DNA from 2 places in the Lentibacillus daqui genome. Region 2 is predicted to be linked to the other one. Evidence: a T-box and tRNA genes for the amino acid it is inferred to sense, from the RefSeq annotation. Region 2 holds a T-box; the other holds one or more tRNA genes.
What was found. A T-box is a leader RNA that pairs with one kind of tRNA and senses whether it is charged. The one in region 2 lies ahead of glyQ (glycine--tRNA ligase subunit alpha), so its partner is inferred to be a tRNA-Gly.
Positions count from the first base shown of each region.

Region 1: it has a tRNA-Gly gene. The T-box ahead of glyQ (glycine--tRNA ligase subunit alpha) is inferred to sense a tRNA for this amino acid. The anticodon was not compared.

Region 1 is NZ_CP114176.1:85,910-92,169, reverse strand. It holds rRNA gene O2S85_RS00495 (23S ribosomal RNA) at 1-1,486, opposite strand, end outside; rRNA gene O2S85_RS00490 (16S ribosomal RNA) at 1,639-3,203, opposite strand; tRNA gene O2S85_RS00485 (tRNA-Ala) at 3,451-3,526, opposite strand; tRNA gene O2S85_RS00480 (tRNA-Pro) at 3,536-3,612, opposite strand; tRNA gene O2S85_RS00475 (tRNA-Arg) at 3,618-3,694, opposite strand; tRNA gene O2S85_RS00470 (tRNA-Leu) at 3,698-3,786, opposite strand; tRNA gene O2S85_RS00465 (tRNA-Gly) at 3,795-3,869, opposite strand; tRNA gene O2S85_RS00460 (tRNA-Leu) at 3,879-3,963, opposite strand; tRNA gene O2S85_RS00455 (tRNA-Lys) at 3,972-4,047, opposite strand; tRNA gene O2S85_RS00450 (tRNA-Thr) at 4,059-4,134, opposite strand; tRNA gene O2S85_RS00445 (tRNA-Val) at 4,156-4,231, opposite strand; rRNA gene rrf (5S ribosomal RNA) at 4,245-4,360, opposite strand; rRNA gene O2S85_RS00435 (23S ribosomal RNA) at 4,512-6,260, opposite strand, start outside.
Region 2 is NZ_CP114176.1:1,627,868-1,634,127, forward strand. It holds gene era (GTPase Era) at 1-366, shown strand, start outside; gene O2S85_RS08180 (YqzL family protein) at 674-820, shown strand; gene recO (DNA repair protein RecO) at 876-1,619, shown strand; gene O2S85_RS08190 (IS1634 family transposase) at 1,736-3,451, opposite strand; T-box leader at 3,678-3,847, shown strand; gene glyQ (glycine--tRNA ligase subunit alpha) at 3,906-4,784, shown strand; gene glyS (glycine--tRNA ligase subunit beta) at 4,784-6,260, shown strand, end outside.

The sequences.
Region 1 (6,260 bases), 1.5 Mb from region 2:
CTATCCTTCTGCGTCTCCCCATTGCTCAAACGGTCATGAGGTGGTACAGGAATATCTGCCTGTTGTCCATCGCCTACGCCTGTCGGCCTCGGCTTAGGTCCCGACTAACCCTGAGAGGACGAGCCTTCCTCAGGAAACCTTAGGCATTCGGTGAAAGAGATTCTCACTCTTTTTCGCTACTCATACCGGCATTCTCACTTCAAAGCGCTCCACCAGTCCTCACGGTCTGACTTCACAGCACTTCGAACGCTCTCCTACCATTGTTCTTTCAGAACAATCCGCAGCTTCGGTGATACGTTTAGCCCCGGTACATTTTCGGCGCAGCGTCACTCGACCAGTGAGCTATTACGCACTCTTTAAATGATGGCTGCTTCTAAGCCAACATCCTGGTTGTCTAAGCAACGCCACATCCTTTTCCACTTAACGTATACTTTGGGACCTTAGCTGGCGGTCTGGGCTGTTTCCCTTTCGACTATGAACCTTATCACCCATAGTCTGACTCCCAAGATCAAGTAGCTGGCATTCGGAGTTTGACTGAATTCGGTAACCCGGTGAGGGCCCCTCGTCCAATCAGTGCTCTACCTCCAGTACTTCCCTTTCTTGAGGCTAGCCCTAAAGCTATTTCGGAGAGAACCAGCTATCTCCGTGTTCGATTGGCATTTCACCCCTACCCACACCTCATCCCCGCATTTTTCAACATACGTGGGTTCGGGCCTCCAGTCAGTGTTACCTGACCTTCACCCTGGACATGGGTAGATCACACGGTTTCGGGTCTACGACCGCATACTACAAACGCCCTGTTCAGACTCGCTTTCGCTACGGCTCCGTGTCTTCCACTTAACCTTGCATACGATCGTAACTCGCCGGTCCATTCTACAAAAGGTACGCCGTCACCCATTAACGGGCTTCGACTACTTGTAAGCACACGGTTTCAGGTTCTCTTTCACTCCCCTCCCGGGGTGCTTTTCACCTTTCCCTCACGGTACTGGTTCACTATCGGTCACTAGGGAGTATTTAGCCTTGGGAGATGGTCCTCCCGGATTCCGACGGAATTCCACGTGTTCCGCCGTACTCAGGATCCACTCCGGAGGAAATTCTCTTTCGATTACAGGGCTCTTACCCGCTATGGCTGATCGTTCCAGATCGATTCATCTAAAGAATTTCTTGGTAACTCCATTGGAGTGTCCTACAACCCCAACAGGCAAGCCTGTTGGTTTGGGCTGTTTCCGTTTCGCTCGCCGCTACTTGGGAAATCGCGTTTGCTTTCTCTTCCTCCGGGTACTGAGATGTTTCAGTTCCCCGGGTCTGCCTCACCTACCCTATGTATTCAGATAGGTGTACTGCTCCATTACGAGCAGCGGGTTCCCCCATTCGGAAATCCCCGGATCAGTCTACTTACGACTCCCCGAGGCATATCGGTGTTAGTCCCGTCCTTCATCGGCTCCTAGTGCCAAGGCATCCACCGTGCGCTCTTTTTCACTTAACTATATTTAAGAACTTTAAAAGTTGATGTCGTTGTTTGTCTTGCTCTTATTTAGTTTTCAAGGTACAAATAGAGAGATTTACTCTCTCAAAACTGAACCAAACAACCGAGTATGTCTTAGGAATAAACTTCCCGTTCCGTAATATAATCCTTAGAAAGGAGGTGATCCAGCCGCACCTTCCGATACGGCTACCTTGTTACGACTTCACCCCAATCATTGGCCCCACCTTCGGCGGCTGGCTCCAAAAGGTTACCTCACCGACTTCGGGTGTTGCCAACTCTCGTGGTGTGACGGGCGGTGTGTACAAGGCCCGGGAACGTATTCACCGCGGCATGCTGATCCGCGATTACTAGCGATTCCGGCTTCATGCAGGCGAGTTGCAGCCTGCAATCCGAACTGAGAATGGTTTTATGGGATTAGCTAATGCGTCGCCGCTTCGCTGCCCTTTGTTCCATCCATTGTAGCACGTGTGTAGCCCAGGTCATAAGGGGCATGATGATTTGACGTCATCCCCACCTTCCTCCGGTTTGTCACCGGCAGTCACCTTAGAGTGCCCAACTTAATGCTGGCAACTAAGATTAAGGGTTGCGCTCGTTGCGGGACTTAACCCAACATCTCACGACACGAGCTGACGACAACCATGCACCACCTGTCACTCTGTCCCCGAAGGGAACTCGGTATCTCTACCGTCATCAGAGGATGTCAAGACCTGGTAAGGTTCTTCGCGTTGCTTCGAATTAAACCACATGCTCCACCGCTTGTGCGGGCCCCCGTCAATTCTTTTGAGTTTCAGCCTTGCGGCCGTACTCCCCAGGCGGAGTGCTTAATGCGTTAACTTCAGCACTAAGGGGCGGAAACCCCTAACACCTAGCACTCATCGTTTACGGCGTGGACTACCAGGGTATCTAATCCTGTTCGCTACCCACGCTTTCGCGCCTCAGCGTCAGTTACAGACCAGAGAGTCGCCTTCGCCACTGGTGTTCCTCCACATCTCTACGCATTTCACCGCTACACGTGGAATTCCACTCTCCTCTTCTGCACTCAAGTCCTCCAGTTTCCAATGACCGCTTGCGGTTAAGCCGCAAGATTTCACATCAGACTTAAAAGACCGCCTGCGCGCGCTTTACGCCCAATAATTCCGGACAACGCTTGCCCCCTACGTATTACCGCGGCTGCTGGCACGTAGTTAGCCGGGGCTTTCTGGTGAGGTACCGTCAAGGTACTGCCCTGTTCGAACAATACTTGTTCTTCCCTCACAACAGAGTTTTACGATCCGAAGACCTTCATCACTCACGCGGCGTTGCTCCGTCAGACTTTCGTCCATTGCGGAAGATTCCCTACTGCTGCCTCCCGTAGGAGTCTGGGCCGTGTCTCAGTCCCAGTGTGGCCGATCACCCTCTCAGGTCGGCTACGCATCGTCGCCTTGGTGAGCCTTTACCCCACCAACTAACTAATGCGCCGCGGGCCCATCTGTAAGTGATAGCCTAAGCCATCTTTCAACTTCCTCCCATGCAGGAAAAAGTATTATCCGGTATTAGCTCACGTTTCCGCGAGTTATCCCGATCTTACAGGCAGGTTGCCCACGTGTTACTCACCCGTCCGCCGCTCGTTCCACAAGTGTCACCTCAGATGAGGATCCACTTGCTTCCCGCGCTCGACTTGCATGTATTAGGCACGCCGCCAGCGTTCGTCCTGAGCCAAGATCAAACTCTCCAAAAAAGTTTGTGATAAAATTAACACCAATTAATTTTATCTAAATTCTTAGCTGCAAAAATTGATTCCAGGGTCTGCGTTTTCCATCAAATCAATTGATCTAACTTCTAACCTCAACCTCTGACATCTGTTACATACTGGTTGTTTTGTTCAGTTTTCAAAGAGCAAATTTCTGATCGCCTTCGTTTTTGGCGACTTGATTAGTATAGCAACTTTATTGATTGTTGTCAATAACTTTTTAAATTATTGAAGTTGGTGGAGCCTAGCGGGATCGAACCGCTGACCTCCTGCGTGCAAAGCAGGCGCTCTCCCAGCTGAGCTAAGGCCCCGTTTTTAAATGGTCGGGAAGACAGGATTCGAACCTGCGACCCCATGGTCCCAAACCATGTGCTCTACCAAGCTGAGCTACTTCCCGTTAAATGGCGCGCCCGAGAGGAGTCGAACCCCTAACCTCTTGATCCGTAGTCAAGCGCTCTATCCAATTGAGCTACGGGCGCATATGGTGCCGAGGGCCGGACTCGAACCGGCACGGTAGTAACCTACCGCAGGATTTTAAGTCCTGTGCGTCTGCCAATTCCGCCACCCCGGCATGGGAATTGGAGCGGAAGACGGGATTCGAACCCGCGACCCCCACCTTGGCAAGGTGGTGTTCTACCACTGAACTACTTCCGCACATAATCATGGTGCGGGTGAAGGGAGTCGAACCCCCACGTCAAAAGACACTAGATCCTAAGTCTAGCGCGTCTGCCAATTCCGCCACACCCGCGTAACTAATGGTGAGCCATGGAGGATTCGAACCTCCGACCCTCTGATTAAAAGTCAGATGCTCTACCGACTGAGCTAATGGCTCTGAATAATTAATGGTGCCGGCCAGAGGACTTGAACCCCCAACCTACTGATTACAAGTCAGTTGCTCTACCAATTGAGCTAGGCCGGCGTTATAATATTCAAAAAGAAATGGTGGAGGATGCAGGGCTCGAACCTGCGACCCCCTGCTTGTAAGGCAGGTGCTCTCCCAGCTGAGCTAATCCTCCTGGATATATGTAAGCCCGGCGGCGTCCTACTCTTGCAGGGGCAAAGCCCCAACTACCATCGGCGCTGGAGAGCTTAACTGCTGTGTTCGGCATGGGAACAGGTGTGACCTCTCCGCTATGGCTACCAGACCTTTAGATATGATCACCTTGTTTATCTTCTCTTTACAGAAGTGTTAAAAACAAGGACAAGATATATTATATGCATTTCTAATAAAAAATGCAAATGTTTTTATATCCTGAAAACTAAATAAGAGAAGATGGTATCAACGAATCAAATAATATAGATAAGTCCTCGATCGATTAGTATCCGTCAGCTCCACGTGTCACCACGCTTCCACCTCGGACCTATCAACCTCATCGTCTCTGAGGGATCTTACTCACTCGAAGTGATGGGAAGTCTTATCTTGAGGGAGGCTTCATGCTTAGATGCTTTCAGCACTTATCCTTGCCACACGTAGCTACCCAGCTATGCTCCTGGCGGAACAACTGGTACACCAGCGGTGTGTCCATCCCGGTCCTCTCGTACTAAGGACAGCTCCTCTCAGACTTCCAACGCCCACGACGGATAGGGACCGAACTGTCTCACGACGTTCTGAACCCAGCTCGCGTACCGCTTTAATGGGCGAACAGCCCAACCCTTGGGACCGACTACAGCCCCAGGATGCGATGAGCCGACATCGAGGTGCCAAACCTCCCCGTCGATGTGAACTCTTGGGGGAGATAAGCCTGTTATCCCCGGGGTAGCTTTTATCCGTTGAGCGATGGCCCTTCCATGCGGAACCACCGGATCACTAAGCCCGACTTTCGTCCCTGCTCGACTTGTAGGTCTCGCAGTCAAGCTCCCTTGTGCCTTTACACTCTGCGAATGATTTCCAACCATTCTGAGGGAACCTTTGGGCGCCTCCGTTACCTTTTAGGAGGCGACCGCCCCAGTCAAACTGCCCGCCTGACACTGTCTCCGAACCGGATCACGGTTCTGGGTTAGAATGTCCGTACAACCAGGGTGGTATCCCACGGGTGCCTCCACCGAAGCTGGCGCTCCGGTTTCAATGGCTCCCACCTATCCTGTACAAGCTGTACCAACATGCAATATCAGGCTACAGTAAAGCTCCACGGGGTCTTTCCGTCCTGTCGCGGGTAATGCGCATCTTCACGCATCGTATAATTTCACCGGGTCTCTCGTTGAGACAGTGCCCAAGTCGTTGCACCTTTCGTGCGGGTCGGAACTTACCCGACAAGGAATTTCGCTACCTTAGGACCGTTATAGTTACGGCCGCCGTTTACTGGGGCTTCGGTTCAACGCTTCGCTCCTGTGAGCTAACGTTTCCCCTTAACCTTCCAGCACCGGGCAGGTGTCAGCCCCTATACTTCGCCTTTCGGCTTCGCAGAGACCTGTGTTTTTGCTAAACAGTCGCTTGGGCCTATTCACTGCGGCTTCTCATGCAAGAAGCACCCCTTCTCCCGAAGTTACGGGGTCATTTTGCCGAGTTCCTTAACGAGAGTTCTCCCGATCACCTTAGGATTCTCTCCTCGCCTACCTGTGTCGGTTTGCGGTACGGGCACCTGTGACCTCGCTAGAGGTTTTTCTTGGCAGTGTGAAATCGGGAACTTCGTGACCATTTTCACTCCCCATCACAGCTTGCGATTGCTGGACGGATTTGCCTATCCAACTCGCTTACTGCTTGGGCGCACACATCCATCGGTGCGCTTTCCCTATCCTTCTGCGTCTCCCCATTGCTCAAACGGTCATGAGGTGGTACAGGAATATCTGCCTGTTGTCCATCGCCTACGCCTGTCGGCCTCGGCTTAGGTCCCGACTAACCCTGAGAGGACGAGCCTTCCTCAGGAAACCTTAGGCATTCGGTGAAAGAGATTCTCACTCTTTTTTCGCTACTCATACCGGCATTCTCACTTCAAAGCGCTCCACCAGTCCTCACGGTCTGACTTCACAGCACTTCGAACGCTCTCCTACCATTGTTCTTTCAGAACAATCCGCAGCTTCGGTGATACGTTTAGCCCCGGTACATTT
Region 2 (6,260 bases):
GAAGATCAGGTTACAGATCATCCTGAACGATTTATTATTGCTGAGTTGATCCGGGAAAAAGTTCTGCAATTAACAAGAGAGGAAATACCTCACTCGATTGCAGTTGTCATTGAAAATATCGAAAAGCGGGAGTCAAATGCCATTTTTATTCAGGCAACCGTAATAACCGAACGAAAATCGCAAAAAGGCATTCTAATTGGCAAACACGGAAAAATGTTGAAGGAAATTGGAAAAAGGGCGCGAGCAGATATTGAGCCCTTGCTCGGAACAAGGGTATATCTGGATCTTTGGATAAAGGTGGAAAAAGATTGGCGCAACAGGCAAAATCAGCTTCGAGAGTTAGGTTTTCGGGAAGATGAATATTAAGTGCATGTTCAAAAGGAGGATAAAAAGGACCGAGAAGTTCTAGACGGCGTAGCTTTGAGCACCGGAGTGTACATAGAAGGTACATGAGGAACGGAAAAGCAAGCCAACGAACTTCTTCAAAGGAAGGGCGGCTTAAAACGGGCTTTGCGCTCAGGCGTCGGCATACCCCTTTTGCAGGGGCACGTCATTTTTTCCGGACTTTTTGAACATCCTCTAAACATGGTAAAAATTATAACTCATTCTTTCATGCCTTGTGGTCATTCTAATAGTGAGGTTCAAACGCTATAAAGAAAGGTAGGGGTTTCTTGTGATCGACTTTGCATGGAAATTATTTAGTCAAACGGGGAACGTTGAAACCTATTTGTTATTGAAAGAGCTGGAGAAAGAACCAAATGTTAAAGGTCAATTGCAACAACATGAAGAAGAGCTGTCACACCTTGATACAAAATTGTAGCACATACCATTTTTAACCACTTTACATTAGATTTTGCCAAAGAAAGGTGAAACATGTGCTGGAAAAAATTGAAGGCATCGTAATCAAAACACAGGATTATGGTGAAACACATAAAATCGTTACAATATTTAGTAAGAAAATCGGCAAATTTGCCGCGATTGCCAAAGGAGCAAAAAAACCGAAAAGTAGAATGGCTGCTGTTACGCAGCCATTAATTTATGGAGAATTTTTAGTTTATGTACACTCTGGGTTAAGCACGATTCAACAAGGAGAAATCATCTATTCATTACGTCCGATCCGCGAAGACATCATCAAAACGGCTTATGCAGCATATATCCTTGAACTAACCGATAAATTAATAGATGAAAAATCCCCTGACCGGTTTATTTATGATCAACTTCTTTTAACAATGGACTGGATTGCTGAAAATGTGTCCTATGATATTCCAGTCATGATGTATGAAATGAAATTATTTCAAAAAGGCGGTTTTGCACCAATTGTTCATCATTGTGTAAACTGTGGCAGTACCGAGAACCCTTTTTCTTTTTCTGTCGCTGAAGGTGGACTATTATGCAAGCGATGTATGCATTTGGATCAGCTTGCTTTTTCAATTTCTGATTTGCTTGCACGATTGTTACATTTGTTTGCCAGTGTGGGACTTGAGCGTATAGGTACGATTACCATGAAAGACGAAAACATTGCCAAATTGCGGCAAATACTTGATGCATATTATGACCATTATGGTGGATATTACATAAAATCAAAAAAGTTTTTAAACCAGTTGGATAAGTTGAAATAAACATCATTGACACGTACGAAGAAATAAAGTATGATCTCATCTTTGACACCTAAAACCGCCTCAAGTGCTGTAAAATCAACACTTTTGGCGGCTTTTTTAGAGCCTAAAACTGCGTACTATTTTCCTTTTTTGGTTTGTTTTAAAATTTTTTTCATGTTTTTTTGGGTTACTATTTCGAAGTCAGTCCTAAAGCCAAATGCATCATGCAATGCATCCGTAATTTCTGTTCGAGTAAATGCTGGTATGTATCCTTCACCATCTAACTCACGCATGTTCATATTCCTCAATGTACTGACTAGTTCAGGGCAAGTAAAACGTTCATCTACCTTTTTTTCCAAAATACGATACATCAATAGGGACAGAAAGCATGTCAGAAAATGTGCTTTTATGCGGGATTCTCTTTGTAAATAAACAGGTCGAGTCCGGAATTCACTTTTTAATATGCGGAATGTCTCTTCAATTTCCCATCTCCCCTGGTTAATTTTGATCACTTCCTCAATGGGAGATTCCAGATTGGTACATACCGCATAAAACCCATCATACATCGATTCCTTCTCTATTTGTTCTTGATTCAAAACCACTTGGGCTTTATCCGCAATTTCCCCATCATCCGTCACATGGGTGGATTTTATGAACCTTTTCGGATCATTTTGATGCGGTTTATTCAAAGAGGCGGGCTTCTCTATTTTTTTGATCGCTCGCTCAATTTGTTTCTCCCGAATGGATGATTGATATCGTTCATAAACAGGTGAATAGGTGACAATTAACTTTTGTTCCAAATCATTTTCTTTTATCCATCGCTCTTTATAATAGGTTCTTTTGTCATTTTCGAGCTGACGGATATCATTCAAGTTTATTTTTTTATTACTCCCAGGTATTCGCCATCCTTCTGGATCTAAAGCCCACTCCTTAAGAAATTTCTTTAGTTTTTTAATCGATTGTGTGGTCACAAATGCACGTTCTCCATAGGTGTTGTATATCCGGTTACCATTCGAAGAAAGACCAGCGTCCGTGCATACAACAAACTTGGAAAGATTAAAGTCTTTTAAAATGCGTTTTTCCAAGGGCTTCAACGTTGGTTGTTCATTGGCACTCCCGGGGTTCATACTGAAAGCGAGTGGGAGGCCAGATCCATCCATAAATAATCCCATTTGAACGATTGGATTCGGGCGATTTTCTTTCGAAACGCCATATTCCCTCAGGCTATCTTCTTCTTCAATCTCAAAGAAAAAATTAGTGCAGTCATAATAAAGAACCTGTGTGTTCCGCCCGACGACATTCAAGCTATTTTTATAAACTTTTTCCTCAATAAAATCTGATTGTTCTTCGAGGACGTTGAGGGCCCGATATATTTGATGTGTCTGAAAATGTGCGGGTTCTAGTAAATCCTTTGCGTGTTCAAATGTGCCTTTTTTAGAAGTGGGATGCAGAACGCGCAAATAGAGAAGACGCGTGAGAATCTCGTTGAGATCATATTCAAATTCATATTTTTGTGAGATCTCCTGACAAACTTTATCCAGTTTCAGCTCGTGATAAATAGATTGTAAAAAAAGATAACCAGTATTGAAGAGCGTTTGTTTATCTCGCTCAATTTGCTTGTCGGGATTGTATTTCGCAATGATTTTGTGATTATTTTCTTTTTCTTCTAGTGTTAATTTTTTGGCATATTCTTTTGCCCAGGTGTAGGGATCTATGCCAGGATGTTTTTTTAAAATTTCTTCGTGATTTCCCAAGGATTCAACAACTTTGGTTGTTCTTTTATTGTTTCGATAAATATCCTTAATCACAAAATAAGATGTAGAATTTTTAGAACGACTGACTTTAATGCGCACATAATCGCTCCTTAAACCAGCTTTAGTTATCTACATTATACCATATTACGAAATGTTACGAAAGGATAAAAAGGAAAAATTGACAAAAAATAAAGCCGCATCAAGGCTTTTATCCATTTTTTAAGTTTTTAGGTGTCAAACTCCCGCCAGTTGGATAAGTTGAAATAAACATCATTGACACGTACGAAGAAATAAAGTATGATTTGTACAGACTTTGAAACAGTACAAGAATGCGGTGACGGAGAAAAAGTACTTGTTGCTTACTATTATAGCGAATCCAGGATGGTGGAAGCTGGATATAGGACTACAAGGAAAGGCGCTCCCGAGCATTTTAATAAAGTGGCTCTTGGCGGACAAGAGCAAATAGGGTGGAACCGCGGTAAAACCGTCCCTATGTCATGTTTAGACATAGGGACGGTTTTTTGTGTATCAATAAGGAGGTAAAACGATACTAATGAACATTCAACAAATGATTTTAACATTGCAGAAACATTGGTCAGATCAAAATTGTATTTTAATGCAAGCTTATGATGTCGAAAAGGGGGCGGGAACGATGTCGCCGATGACATTGCTTAGAAGTTTGGGACCGGAACCATGGAATGTCGCTTATGTGGAACCGTCACGCCGTCCTGCTGATGGCCGATACGGTCAAAACCCTAATCGTTTGTATCAGCACCATCAATTTCAAGTGATTATGAAGCCGTCCCCGGCAAATATTCAGGATCTGTATCTCAATTCCCTGATTGCACTTGGAATTGATCCATTAGAACATGATATCCGTTTTGTGGAGGACAATTGGGAAAATCCGACGCTTGGTGCCGCAGGGCTGGGATGGGAAGTATGGCTTGATGGTATGGAAACCACCCAGTTTACCTATTTTCAACAAATTGGTGGTCTTGACACTAATCCTGTCGCGGTCGAATTAACATATGGTTTGGAACGATTAGCATCTTATATTCAGGATAAGGAAAATGTGTTTGATTTGGAATGGACTGATGGCGTGACTGTAAAGGATATCTTTCTGCAGCCGGAATACGAGCATTCTACCTATACATTTGAAGAATCAGATACAGATATGCTGTTTAAATTATTTTCCATGTATGAACAGGAAGCAAAAACGACAATAGAAAAAGGCTTGATCTTTCCGGCATATGATTATGTATTAAAATGTTCACATACCTTTAACCTGCTCGATGCCAAAGGGGTCATATCGGTTACTGAACGCACTGGATATATCAGCCGAGTTCGTAATCTGGCAAGGGGTATTGCTAAAGCATATGTTGCCAAACGGGAAGAATTGGGATTTCCAATGCTGAAGGAGGAGACAAAATAATGGCCAAGGATGTGTTATTTGAAATTGGTTTAGAGGAAATGCCGGCACGATTCATTGATGATGCGGAAAAGCAGCTCCGTGATAAGACGGAAAAATGGTTGAATGAATTGCGCATCTCTTTTTCAGTTGTTGTTTCTTATTCGAGCCCAAGAAGACTTGCAGTATTGATAAAGGATATGGCGGAAGAACAGGCGATGCTTGAGGAAGAGGCAAAAGGCCCTGCGTTAAAAATAGCCAAGGATGCGGATGGAAATTGGACAAAGGCGGCAATTGGATTTACCAAAGGTCAGGGTAAAACGGTAGATGATATTTATACTAAGGATGTAAACGGGACAAGTTACATCTTTGTAAAAAAACATATTGAAGGCAGCCGATCCATATCGATGCTGCCGTCATTCAAAGGAATCATTGAGTCCATCAAATTCCCACAAAATATGCATTGGGGAAAGGAATCACTAAAATATGTCCGCCCTATACGCTGGATTGTGGCACTATATGACGAGAAAGTTATCCCTTTTACTATTGCTGATGTCACTACTGGCCGACAAACGCGTGGGCACCGTTTCCTTGGGGATGTGATTGAACTTGGTCATCCCAAAGAGTATGTTGAAAAACTTGCGGAAAACTTTGTTATCGTTGAACCGGATAAACGTGAGAAAATGATTACAGAGGGAATTCGCACACTGGAAAGCCAAAAAGAGATACAAATTCCAATTGCAGCTGATCTGCTTGCGGAGGTGAGGAATCTGGTGGAATATCCTACCGTTTTCATCGGTGAGTTTGACCAATCATTTTTGCAATTGCCATCAGAAGTACTTATTACATCGATGAAGGAACATCAGCGTTATTTCCCAGTAAAGTCAAGGTCGGATGAGTTATTACCTTATTTTGTTGGTGTTAGAAACGGGGATAATCAGGGACTGAAAACCGTCGTAAAGGGAAATGAAAAAGTGTTGAAAGCCCGACTCTCAGACGCACAATTTTTCTATGATGAAGATCAGAAACATTCGATTTCATTCTATTTGCAAAAACTGCAAAAAGTCGTATTTCAAGAGAAATTGGGTACGATTCATGATAAAGTTGAACGTGTTGTCTATTTAACGAAACAAATTGCTGATGTTTTAGGGATAGATGCTTTTCAAAAGCAACGAGCTATCAGAACGGCAGAAATTAGCAAATTTGATTTGGTGACAAATATGGTCGATGAGTTCACTGATTTACAAGGTGTGATGGGGGAAAAGTATGCTATTTTGTTTGGAGAAGATCATACAGTTGCCAAAGCAATTGCCGAGCATTATCAACCTCGTCATGCAGCAGGTGAACTACCGGAAACGACAGAAGGTGCAATTGTTAGTGTTGCTGATAAATTAGATACAATTGTTGGCTGTATTTCTGTTGGTTTGGTACCAACGGGTTCACAGGATCCGTATGGTTTAAGACGTCAGGCAATTGGTATCTTAAAAATTTTGCAGCATG